DNA from 2 places in the Bacillus coreaensis genome. Region 2 is predicted to be linked to the other one. Evidence: riboswitches for the same ligand, from Rfam matches in the RefSeq annotation. Region 2 holds a riboswitch; the other holds the start of a gene.
What was found. Region 2 has a riboswitch for FMN ahead of ACQ5H4_RS00335 (ECF transporter S component). Riboswitches for the same ligand answer to the same signal wherever they lie in the genome.
Positions count from the first base shown of each region.

Region 1: another riboswitch for FMN. It lies ahead of ribE (riboflavin synthase); the one in region 2 lies ahead of ACQ5H4_RS00335 (ECF transporter S component).

Region 1 is NZ_JBOCCY010000004.1:64,231-70,520, forward strand. It holds gene ACQ5H4_RS08005 (ABC transporter ATP-binding protein) at 1-481, opposite strand, end outside; gene ACQ5H4_RS08010 (hypothetical protein) at 638-793, shown strand; gene ACQ5H4_RS08015 (SRPBCC family protein) at 844-1,086, shown strand; gene bshB2 (bacillithiol biosynthesis deacetylase BshB2) at 1,127-1,792, opposite strand; gene ACQ5H4_RS08025 (YojF family protein) at 1,805-2,152, opposite strand; FMN riboswitch at 2,322-2,469, shown strand; gene ribE (riboflavin synthase) at 2,887-3,543, shown strand; gene ACQ5H4_RS08035 (bifunctional 3,4-dihydroxy-2-butanone-4-phosphate synthase/GTP cyclohydrolase II) at 3,556-4,749, shown strand; gene ribH (6,7-dimethyl-8-ribityllumazine synthase) at 4,762-5,229, shown strand; gene pdxK (pyridoxine/pyridoxal/pyridoxamine kinase) at 5,320-6,141, opposite strand.
Region 2 is NZ_JBOCCY010000001.1:57,445-63,734, forward strand. It holds gene serA (phosphoglycerate dehydrogenase) at 1-247, opposite strand, end outside; gene ACQ5H4_RS00330 (manganese-dependent inorganic pyrophosphatase) at 422-1,357, opposite strand; FMN riboswitch at 1,514-1,648, shown strand; gene ACQ5H4_RS00335 (ECF transporter S component) at 1,811-2,395, shown strand; gene ACQ5H4_RS00340 (ferredoxin) at 2,438-2,686, opposite strand; gene ACQ5H4_RS00345 (YpbB family protein) at 2,931-3,980, shown strand; gene ACQ5H4_RS00350 (RecQ family ATP-dependent DNA helicase) at 3,977-5,476, shown strand; gene ACQ5H4_RS00355 (CPBP family intramembrane glutamic endopeptidase) at 5,469-6,071, shown strand; gene ACQ5H4_RS00360 (LysM peptidoglycan-binding domain-containing protein) at 6,064-6,290, shown strand, end outside.

The sequences.
Region 1 (6,290 bases), on a different contig from region 2:
TAGGTTCATCTAAAATTAATAGCTTTGGTTCATGGATAAGGGCAATTGCAAGTGAGAGGCGGCGCTTCATTCCTCCTGAGTAATTGGAAACTGGTTTATTGATATGGTCAGTTAGCTGAACAATCTCCATACAAGCTTGAATTCTTTCCTTTTGACGGGCTCCATTTATTCCGTATAAAGAAGCAAAGAATTGAAGATTTTCTCTTGCCGTTAGTTCTCCGTACAAGGCATCCGACTGAGCCATATAACCGATTTTTGAAATGATTTCAAGTGAAGGCATCACGACGCTAAATACTTTGTTTTTCCCAGTTGAAGGGAGCTCAAGGCCCACAAGCTGCTTCACGAGGGTGGTTTTTCCCGCGCCGGATGGACCAAGTAATCCGAAAATTTCTCCCTCGTTAATATTTAAACTAATTCCTTTTAATACTTCTTGCTTTCCAAAGTGCTTTGTCACCTGTTCAATTTGGACAATTGGATTCATGTGAATCCCTCCTTAAAATAAAAGTGAGTAATCACTCACTACAATCATAAGCGAAACTTTTTCAAATGAAAAGGGAGATTTTGTGAATATTTTCGACAGATATTTTACGGTATTTTAGTATAATAAGGACAAACAATCGTCCCGAGGTGATTATAAATGGCTGATTTTCGAGTAAGTGAGATCATTCACCGACCGATCGAAGAAGTATTTAGTTATCTATCAAACCTAGAAAATGCCACAACTCTATTGCCGTTTGTGACGGATATGGAGAAATTGTCTAATGACCAGTTGGACATGGAAGCCGATTCTTAGAAACAAGGCTAGTCAGAAGAAGACGTATACAAGCGGAAGTTCATATAACCATGTTCAATCGACCAACGGCCTTTACTTCAAAAAGCACTTCAAATGGAGTAGAAATCCTTTATCACTATACATTTTCGGCCATTGAGGAAGGTACCCAGGTAGAGATGGTGGCCGAAGTGAAAACAGGGGGATTTTTAAGCTTCCTTACGAAAAAACAGCTAGTCAAAATTATTAAAAATGAAGATGGCGGACAGTTACAGAAGTTAAAAGAAGTACTTGAGGCGGAAGAAGTTTACAGATAAAGAAAGTGCCCACAGGCTAGAAATCCTGTGGGCATTGTTTTTAAAATTTATACGTCCAAAAACGTTCGTTATTAACCCAAGCAATCATGTCGGGATCATTTGCTTTAAGCTTTTCAGCCATATTTTGAATCATTAATTGCGTTTGTGACGCATGAGCCTGGATCGTGGCAATTTTCTGATCAGATACTGCAGTAACATCATTTACGATGTCCGGTGCTCCAAGCTCCTCCAACGAGTTTTTAGAAAAAGCGACACAGTGCAGCTTGGGTCTTTTTTCTGGAGCTAATCGACCGACCGCGTTTACAACTGCAGCACCCGTTGCATCGTGGTCAGGGTGTACGGAATATCCTGGGTAAAACGTGATGATTAAGGACGGGTTCACATCGGCAATGATTTCCCCCATATGATCGGCCAGTTTTTCAGGATCCTCAAACTCTACCGTTTTATCGCGATATCCAAGCATGCGTAAATCTTGGATTCCAATCGATTTGGCTGCATTTTGAAGTTCCACTTTACGAATATGCGGGAGCGATTCTCTTGTTGCAAACGGTGGATTCCCTAAATTGCGCCCCATTTCACCAAGTGTTAAGCAAGCATATGTGACAGGTGTCCCGTTTTGAATATGCAAAGCAAGGGTGCCTGAAACACCAAATGCCTCGTCGTCAGGATGAGGGAAAATGACTAAAATTTGACGTTCTTTTTCCATGATGGCTCCTCTCTACTCAAATGGTGTTGGACTGATTTGGAAAGCAACTGCTAGTTTTCCTTGATAATCGTGTCCAGCCATTAATAATCTATTTTGATCATCTACTTCAAAATGAGTAATTCCTTCTGCATAAACCCAGCCAATATTCAGCTTCAAGCCAATGCGATAAGGACCATTTCCTTTGATTTGACCAATCTCGTATTTCACCAGTGCATTGCGAATAAATGCCCCTGAGGAAAAAAAGGATTCATCATTATGAGTCGCATACGCTCCATTTGTCGTTTCTAAATGTATATACACATCTTGGTTCGCAAGACGGTTTAGCTCTTTTTGAACTTCTTCCACTATGACAAGCTCCATCTTATTTCCTCCTTCACTTCTTTAACACATATAATAATCTATATATTACTAAAAACGTGCTGGAAAAGCGAAAAGTAGGATTGGTTGATTTTAAAACAATATTGTGTCTGTAAGAGTTTTAGCTTTTCATTTGCGGAATGTTTAGGGTATAATGAGAGCAATTTAAATAGTATTCCTTCGGGGTCGGGTGCAATTCCCAACCGGCGGTGATGAAGCAAGAGCTTCTTAGTCCGTGACCCGTTTGAGTGTTCATTCAAACGGTGGATCTGGTGAAACTCCAGAGCCGACAGTTAAAGTCTGGATGGGAGAAGGAAAAAAATTTTGGTTTATGTGTATGGGTGAAGTGTACCCATTTTTAGACCTTTATTTGACATTGGCTTTTTTCTGACCCCGTTCCTTAATTGGTGCGGGGTTTTGTTTTTGTTTATGACTCCATCATGAAGGAATATTTGAGGCAAAAGGTCATAAAAGAGTGGTTATGACTTGTTGCCATTTGAAGATTCAGGTTAAAAGGTCATAAACTATGGTTTATGACATGTGCGCTTTTAAAAAGGGAATGCTTTAGGTCATAAAAGCTTGTTTATGACCTTATGGATGAAAATTCGGTCTCCATCAGTCATAAGCAATGGATATGGTCTTACACGAGAGAATCCCGAGATTTTCGGAAATGCTACAAGTAGGAAAAGGTAAAATGAGCGACATAAGTAGCTTGACTAAGGAAGGAGGCAAGAAAAATGTTTACAGGGATTATTGAGGAAATTGGACTGGTAACCAATACAAAGAATACAGGGCAATCTTCGGTGCTAACGATTGAGGCCAATCATATTCTCACGGATGTAAAGCTTGGCGACAGTATCGCCGTGAATGGAGTTTGTTTAACGGTCACTTCTTTCACGTCTAACGCATTCACAGTAGATGTGATGCCGGAGACAATTAAGGCGACCAGCTTGCGAGATGTGGAACCAGGGTCCCATGTGAACCTGGAAAGGGCGATGGCAGCTGGCGGACGGTTTGGTGGTCACTTCGTGTCGGGGCATGTGGATGGTCTCGGAGTGATTAAAGAAAAGAGAGAGGTTGCCAATGCTGTGTATTACGAGATAGAAGTATCGAGTGACCTTTTACACTATATAATCGAAAAAGGGTCTGTTACAGTGGACGGAACTAGTTTAACGGTTTTTGGTGTGTCAGAAACGAGTTTCCTTCTTTCATTGATTCCACACACGTTATCGGAAACGATTATCGGGCGAAAAGGGGCTGGGGATATCGTGAATATTGAGTGCGATATGATTAGTAAGTACATTTCACACTTTTTATCCAAACAAGCAACTCAAACCATTCAAAAGAGTTCTTCTCTTTCGGCTCAATTTCTAGAGGATAATGGGTTTAAATAAGGAGGAAAAGATATGTTTAATTCGATTGAAGAAGCATTGGAAGACTTAAAGAATGGAAAAGTCATCATCGTTTGTGACGATGAAGACCGAGAAAACGAAGGAGATTTCATTTCGTTAGCGGAAAAAACAACCCCTGAGGTCATCAATTTAATGGCCACACATGGTAGAGGGCTGATTTGTGTTCCAATCGAAGAGGAGTTAGCTCAGAAGCTCGAGCTCATGCCGATGGTTGCTAGAAACACGGATCCGCATGGGACAGCCTTTACTGTAAGTATTGATCATAAAAACTCTACGACAGGGATATCCGCCTTTGAGCGTTCGGATACGATTTTAGAAATGCTCAATCCAGAATCAAAAGCGGCTGATTTTAAACGTCCAGGTCATATTTTTCCGCTAATAGCGAAAAAAGGCGGGGTACTGAAGCGTGCAGGTCATACGGAGGCAGCTGTTGACTTGGCCATACTATCAGGCGCAAAACCAGCAGGGGTTATTTGTGAAATCATGAATGAAGATGGCAGCATGGCACGTGTACCGCAGTTAAAAGAGATTGCCAATAAGCTGAATGTCAAAATGATTACGATTAAAGATTTAATTGAGTATCGTAATCGCGAAGATCGCTTAATTCAAAGAGAAGTGGAAATTGAACTTCCAACTGAATTTGGCCAATTCCGAGCTGTGGGATATTCCAATGTCATTGATGGCAAAGAGCATGTCGCTTTAGTAAAAGGAACGATTGACTCTAGCAAACCAATTCTAGTTCGCGTTCACTCTGAATGCTTAACAGGTGATGTGTTCGGTTCGTATCGTTGCGACTGTGGTCCTCAGCTACATTCGGCTTTAAGCCAAATTGAGCAAGAAGGTACAGGAGTGTTACTGTATTTACGTCAAGAAGGTCGCGGACTTGGACTTTTGAACAAGCTAAGAGCGTACAAGCTTCAAGAGGAAGGCTACGATACGGTTGAAGCGAATGAGAAGCTTGGCTTTGGGGCCGATTTACGAGAGTACGGGATTGGCGCTCAAATTTTAAAAGACTTAGGGATTAGCCAAATTCGACTGTTAACGAACAATCCTCGAAAAATGAAAGGATTAAAGGGGTATGGTTTGGAAATTGTTGATCGTGTGCCGATCCAAATGCAATCACGAGAAGAGAACGAAAAGTATTTAAAAACAAAACAAAGTAAATTAGGACATTTACTACACTTCTAGGAGGAATTAATGATGGGAAGAAGCTTTGAAGGAAATTTAGTTGGCAGTGGGTTAAAGGTTGGAATCGTTGTAGGTCGTTTCAATGAGTTTATTACAAGCAAATTACTTAGCGGAGCACAAGATGCTCTGAAAAGACACGGTGTAGCTGACGAAGATGTAGATGTGGCTTGGGTACCAGGTGCATTTGAAATTCCATTAATTGCCCAAAAAATGGCCCAAAGCAAGAAATATGATGCGGTAATCACATTAGGAACGGTTATTCGTGGAGCCACTCCACATTTTGATTTTGTATGTAATGAAGCAGCAAAAGGCGTACAGGCAACCACACTAAACACAGGCGTTCCCGTTATTTTCGGTGTGTTAACAACCAATACAATTGAACAAGCGATTGAAAGAGCAGGAACAAAGGCTGGAAACAAAGGCTGGGAATCAGCAGTTTCAGCGATTGAAATGGCGAATTTAGGTCGAATGTTTGAATAAAGAAAAGCGGAAGTACACTAGTTGCTGGGCAATGGAGCTAGACATCTAAAGGAGAAAAGCCGCTGGAATCTACTCCAGCGGCTCTCTTTATTATGCATTCACTTTTGCACCAAAAGTACGGTACGCACCGTGCATTGTTGGTCCAACATACTCATTTAACTTAAATCCATGTGCGATTGCCGCTGTAATGAAGTCCTTTGCTGTAGCAACAGCTTCCTTCACCGATTTTCCTTTTGCAAGCTCGGCTGTAATAGCTGAAGAGTAAGTGCAGCCTGCACCATGAATATAAGTGGTATCAATTTTTTCACTTTCTAGTAAAGTAAATTCCTCCCCATCAAACAGAAGATCGACTGCTTTTTCGTGATGTAGCTTACTTCCACCCTTAATTAATACATACTTGGCACCAAGTGCATGAATTTTTACCGCTGCTTGCTTCATATCTTCAATCGTACGAAGAGGAGCGGTTTGTGCAAGCTGACTGGCTTCAAATAGATTTGGAGTGACAACTGTTGCACGTGGTACAAGGATTTCACGAAGAGCATCGGTCGTCTCTGGCTGCAATACTTCGTCTTCCCCTTTACATACCATAACTGGATCAATAACGACGGTTTGAAGCTGGTTCTCATCAATTACCTTAGCAGCTAGCTCAATGATTTCCACCGTTCCTAACATGCCTGTCTTCATCGCATCGATTCCTACAGAAAGAATCGTTTCAAGCTGTGCTTCTAGCGTTTCAATCGCAATGGGAAACACATGGTGATGCCAATGATTTTTCGGATCCATCGTTACAATCGTTGTTAGAGCGGTCATTCCATACACGCCAAGCTCCTGGAATGTTTTTAAATCCGCTTGAATGCCAGCGCCTCCGCTTGTGTCAGAACCAGCGATTGTCATTACCTTTTTTAATGTCATTGTGTTGAACCTCCTATGAGCTTTATTTTTCTAATCATAGTCTAGTTTCCCAGATGTTTCTAGTATTTTCTTTCGGTTACCTAAATTAGTGATAAACTGTGCTCAATTTGTAAATAAAGGCGAACAAACTTAATAGTCTTTCTCCTCTT
Region 2 (6,290 bases):
TCGTAGCAGCATTCACGTCGATGTTGTCGACACCAACACCAGCACGTGCAATAATTTTTAATTGAGGCATTTTTTTGAGCAGTTCTTCTGTAACAGTTGTTGCACTTCGAACTAGAAGCGCATCAATTTTTTCTAAATCTACTTCTGGATCATTAATTTTTTTCTGAATTAAAGTTCCTTCATTAAAATCTAATAAGGGAGATAGTCCTTCCTCATTTATTGCATCGGCTACTAGAATTTGAAACATTCAAAACACCTACCCAATTATCAATTTTCTGATTATTTTACAAAACGAACATTTATCTGTCAATGGACTCAAGCATTCAGATCGAGCGATGTAAACGCTTTAATGATTTAAAGTCACGATTTTGTTATATTTTTTAACAAAAAGCGCAAACTTCTAAAGTTTGCGCTAATCATCCTACATTTTTGAATTGAATAGATCTGTAAGAACGGGTACGATTTGTTTTTTACGTGATACAACACCTTTTAACAAGGCTTTGTTATTTTCTAATGTTACACCGTATGCTTCTTCAACGGCTGATCGTGCATTTCCTAATGCAAGAGCTGTTGAATCATTTGTTAAGATATCTGTTACAACAAATAAGAAAAGGTCTAGACCTTTTTCTGAAATGATGTTTGATAACGTTTCTTCTAGTTCAGTTTGTCTTGAGTATACATCGTTAATATCTACTGCATTCACTTGGGCAATTTCTACTTTACTTGCTCCCATTTGGAATTCTTTTGCGTCAAGGGATACAAGCTGCTGAATGGATTTGTCGCTTAAATCTGCGCCAGCCTTAAGCATGTCCAATCCATAGCTCTCTGCATCAACACCAGCAAGTTCAGCTAATTCTTTTGCTGCAGCTACATCCTCAGCCGTACATGTAGGAGACTTGAATAATAATGAATCAGAGATAATTGCAGAAAGCATAAGACCAGCAATCTCTGGACGAATTTGAACATTATTTTCTTTATAAAGCTTATTAAGAATAGTTGCCGTACAACCAACTGGCTCACAGCGGTAGTAAAGCGGATCGCTCGTTTCGAAATTTGCAATACGGTGATGGTCAATTACTTCTAGAACACGAACTTGTTCAATATCACTTACACTTTGTTGCCTTTCGTTGTGGTCAACTAGGATAACGCTGTTTACTTCACCAGCAACTGTTTCAACGAGTCTAGGAGCTTCTGCTTTGAACGTATCAAGGGCAAATTGTGTTTCTCCACTTACTTCCCCTAATCGAACCGCTTCCACATCCATACCAAGAGCTTTTTTTAATTCAGCATAAGCGATTGCTGAGCAAATTGTGTCTGTATCAGGATTTTTATGACCAAAAATAAGAACTTTTTCCATGATTATCTCCTTTTAAATTAATCAATATCGTATGTACATATACTTTAATAATTTAACACAAATACATTAGAAGGACAAAAAATAATTCATTCAGAATGCAAACTTCTTCACAAAAAGTAAGAATTCAGCTATAATTATGTAGAAAATATAATATTGGTCTATCTTCGGGGCAGGGTGTAATTCCCGACCGGCGGTAATGAGTGTAAACTCTAAGCCCGCGAGCCTGATTTTTGGGCAGGATTTGGTGAGATTCCAAAGCCGACAGTATAGTCTGGATGGGAGAAGATGGAGGTTCTGCAGACGTTTAAAAATGAGAGTTTTGAACGTTTATTAAGCGTGACCTCTAAAACATCTCCCTCAAGCGACTCGCTTGAGGTTTATTTGTTAATGAGGTACGTGATGCTGAACCTTTCTTCTTTAGGTGAGATGGATCCTAAAAAAGGAGAGAGGGAAATGAAAAGATTCAACGTAAGAACACTTGTAATGATTGGAATGTTAAGTAGCATCTCATATGTATTAATGCTTCTTAATTTTCCGCTTCCACCTTTTCCACAGTTTTTAATGGTGGATTTTAGTGATGTGCCAGCTTTGATTGGTGCTCTAATACTCGGACCAGTTGCTGGAATATTGATTGAGCTTCTAAAGAATGTACTTGATTACTTTTTAACAGGAAGTGCAACTGGAGTTCCTGTTGGCCATGTTGCAAATTTTGTTGCTGGTATTCTGTTTATTTTGCCAACATACTATATTTATCAAAAAGTGAAATCTTCAAAAGGTATGACATTTGGCTTAGTAGTAGGTACCATATCTATGGCAGTTCTTATGAGTGTGCTTAACTATTACATTATTTTGCCTGCTTATACATTCTTTTTAAATACGCCTGCTATGTCTGGCGAAGAAACAAGGCAAATGATTGTTACGGCCATACTTCCTTTTAACCTCGTTAAGGGTATATTAATATCAGTTATTTTTATGCTTCTGTTTGCAAGAATGGGAACATGGATGAACAAACAAAAAGTGCAAAGCAGAGCAGCATAGTCATAAAAAAGCAACGGCAAAGCCGTTGCTTTTACTTATTTACTATTCGAATTTAAGAGCGTCTCCATCAAATGCTTCATCAGCTACTTTAATAGAATCTGTTGGGCAGCCTTCGAACGCATCCATCATATCGTCTAATAGTACGTCTGGAATTTCAACGATACCTTGGTTATCGTCAAGAGTAACAAATGCAATGCCTTCATCATCGTAATCGTAAATGTCAGGTGCAGCTGCTCCGCAAGCACCACATGCAATGCAAGTTTCTTTGTCTACAATTGTGTATTTTGCCATGTAAAATACCTCCCAAAAATTAAACAAGTATATTTTATCATTCCCAAATGCATTAGGAATGCATCCCTCATATCTTATTGTAAAACTGAATGGTCAACATTTCAATAGAAAAAGTATTGAGAATGCTTATCATATAAGGGTTTGACCATTTATGGCATTTTTTATTCATTAAATGCGACTCATTTCATGCTACAATAATAGACATAAAAATACAAAAAAACCTACGTAGCGAAGGTGAAGTGAATTGATAAATATTCTTGAACAGGTCGTTCTCTATTGTTTATCAAAACTGGGTAGAGAAAGAAGCAGCTCAAGCGTGTTTCATTTATTAAATGGTAAAAAATCATCTCAAACCATACAGGACTCACATCTTTTTCAATTAGATTCCTTTTTTCATACAGCGCATCATTTAACAAGAGAACAATATGACAGCATTATAAGCAAATTAATAAAACATGAACTTATGTATATTTCTAGCGATCAGCAGATTGTCGTTAGCGAAAGTGGACAACTTTTGATCAATAAATTGTATTCAATGTATCCATTCTTGAAAAATTTGCAAGGAGGAAAATATCACAATTGCATGCAGTTTTGGGAAAGATTATCTTTGCTCGTCCAAGTATGCTCTAATCAAGTTAATAAACAAACAAGCTATATACCAGTTCAGAAAAATAAAGATACTCAAAATTGGATTAAGCATTTATTTGCAACATCGGTAGGAAACAGCAAAGACTTTCCTCATCAGTTGCTTAAGGAATTACAGTCATTATTGGAGTCTTCAGAGCTAGAGGTTGACCCAAGCGTATTAGTTGCAAGATTTTCGGGATTTCAATCAATAGGGTTAACGGAAATGCAAACGATAGAAATGCTTGGGATTGAAGAGAACAGCTATCGATTTCAATTTCAAGCCTTGCTTCATTATTTAATGAGGTCAATCGAGGAAACCCCTACAGCCTTTCCGTTATTAGCTAGAATGGCAGTTACAGATAAGCTTCATCAACTAACAGTTTCTGCAAAAAAAACATTCGAATTAATACAGAGAGGAAAAGGAATTGTAGAGATTGGCCGAATAAGAAAACTAAAAGAAAGTACGATTCAAGATCATATAGTTGAGATTGCCCTTTTCGTTAATGGGTTTAATATTGACCGATTTGTTGAAGAGCCACTTCAGGAAAGGATAAAAGAGGCGATTCAAAAAGCATCGTCAAAGCAGTTGAGGAAAATACGAGAAATAATAGATGTAGATTATTTCCAAATTCGATTAGTGATTGCGAAATTTGGTGACCTACTATGATGTTAGAGAATGAATTAAAAACACATTTTGGATACGATCAATTTAAAATAGGTCAAAAAGAGATTATTGAAGAATTATTACAAGGAAAGAATGTCCTTGCAATGCTTCCAACTGGAACTGGTAAGTCACTTTGTTATCAACTACCCGCTTATCTTATGGAAGGTGTTGTGATAGTGGTTACCCCGTTGCTTTCATTGATGCAGGACCAAGTTGAACAGATGATGGCACGTGGTGAAAAACGAGTGGTAGCGATCAATTCTTTTCTAGAACGTGAGGAGAGAGGTAGTGTATTTGGTCGTTTGCATACGTATAAGTTTATTTATATCTCACCTGAAATGCTAATGAATGAATTTGTTGTTTCACAACTAAATAAGTTAGTAATCAGCCTATTTGTGGTAGATGAGGCACATTGTATATCGCAGTGGGGTTATGATTTTAGACCTGATTATTTAAAGTTAGGTGACATTCGTGAAGCTCTTGGAAGTCCTCAAACGATTGCTTTGACTGCCACAGCAGATCAGGAGGTTCGGTCCGATATTGTAAGAACTTTAAAGCTAGAGGAGTGGGAGGAGTTTGTTTCCTCTGTTGACCGTCCTAATATTAAAATGGTCGTAGACTTTGTGCATGATGCAAGGGAAAAACTTGAAAGGCTGTTGGAGTGGGTATCTTTTTTACAAGGTCCTGGGATTATCTATTTTTCTAGTAAAAAATTAGCCGAAGAAGTAGCTGTTATGCTAAGAGATAGTGGCGTTCCAAGATCAATGGCGTATCACGGTGGGCTTGACCAGGAAAGTAGAATACTTATTCAGCAGCAATTTATTAAAGGGCAGCTTGATGTAATTTGTGCCACTAGCGCCTTCGGAATGGGAATCAATAAAGAAAATGTTCGGTTTGTCATCCATTTCCATATGCCCTTACAGCTAGAGTCTTACTTACAGGAGATTGGGAGAGCGGGAAGGGATGGGGAGAATAGCATATCCATTCTTTTGTATTCTCCTTATGATGAGCAACTTCCATACCAATTAGCAGAAGGAGAGCTTCCTACAGAATATCAAATTCGTTGGCTGTTTCAACATTTTGGAGACCAACTGCTTGATGAGTGGGAAGAAATGGAGGAAACCATTCGACATATTGGAGGATTTTCGGATACTTCCTGGAGATTAACAAAGGATTTTCTCCGTAGTCTATCTAACAGTATGGATTTAAAGTTAGAGGAAGAACGGTTTATAGAATATGTTGACAATAGAAAAAAGCATAAAAGGAAAAAGATAGTGGAGATGTTGAACTGGATTCAGTCGAAAGAGTGTAAGCGCAAGAAAGTTCTTTCTTATTTTGGAGAAATCACCCACGTGACCATTGACGATTGTTGTTCTGTGTGTGGAATAGTTTACGATCACTACAAAATCAAGTGTTCAGAAGTAGTAGAGAATTGGCCTTTTCAGTGGAAGGATTATTTGAAGGGCTTGCTTACGAAGAGTGGGACTAGTTATGAATAATAAATATGAAGAGTTGATTGATGAGTTATCAGACAAGGAATTGTTAAAACATCTATACATGACACAAGTCATACTTGGGGTCCTTTCCATAGTTATGGGGTATTTTTTATTTGACAGTCTAAAGCCCTTTCTAGATCTCTTTGACTGGAACGACCCTTTTATCTGGTGGGTAGGGATTCCTGCAGGATTACTTATCGTATGTATTGATGCAATGTTTATGAAATTCCTTCCCTCCTCTTATTATGATGATGGAGGGTTAAATGAGAAGTTGTTTTCAAAGAGAAAAGGATGGGAAATTCTCTTTATTTCAGTGATTGTTGCCACAAGTGAAGAGATTCTTTTTCGAGGGATTATACAAACTCATTTTGGACTAATTGTATCTAGCGTTATTTTTGCTGTTATCCATTATCGCTATCTATTTAATTGGTTTCTCTTTTTAAATATCACTCTGCTCAGCTTCTTTATTGGAGTTATATACGAGTGGACTGGAAATCTCCTAGTGACTATTGCGATGCATTTTGTCATTGATGCGTTATTGGGATTTATTATCAAAAGAAAAGAGAGGATAAGAGAGGAAAGTGAAAGAAATGAATAAAGAAGAGCCTATTAGAGATCAAGCAGAAAAACTTCGTAAAAGGATGAAGGATGTTGATCTTAAAGTAGAGTCGTCACAAGACGGAAAGGCTACCCTTTCAAATGATAAGCTTCCACCAAGGAGTAGAGTTCATAAACAAAAACAATTGAAAAAAAAGACAAAGATAAAAGTAAAGTATCCTCTCATACGCTTGCTAGGTATGTTTTTTATCTTATTACC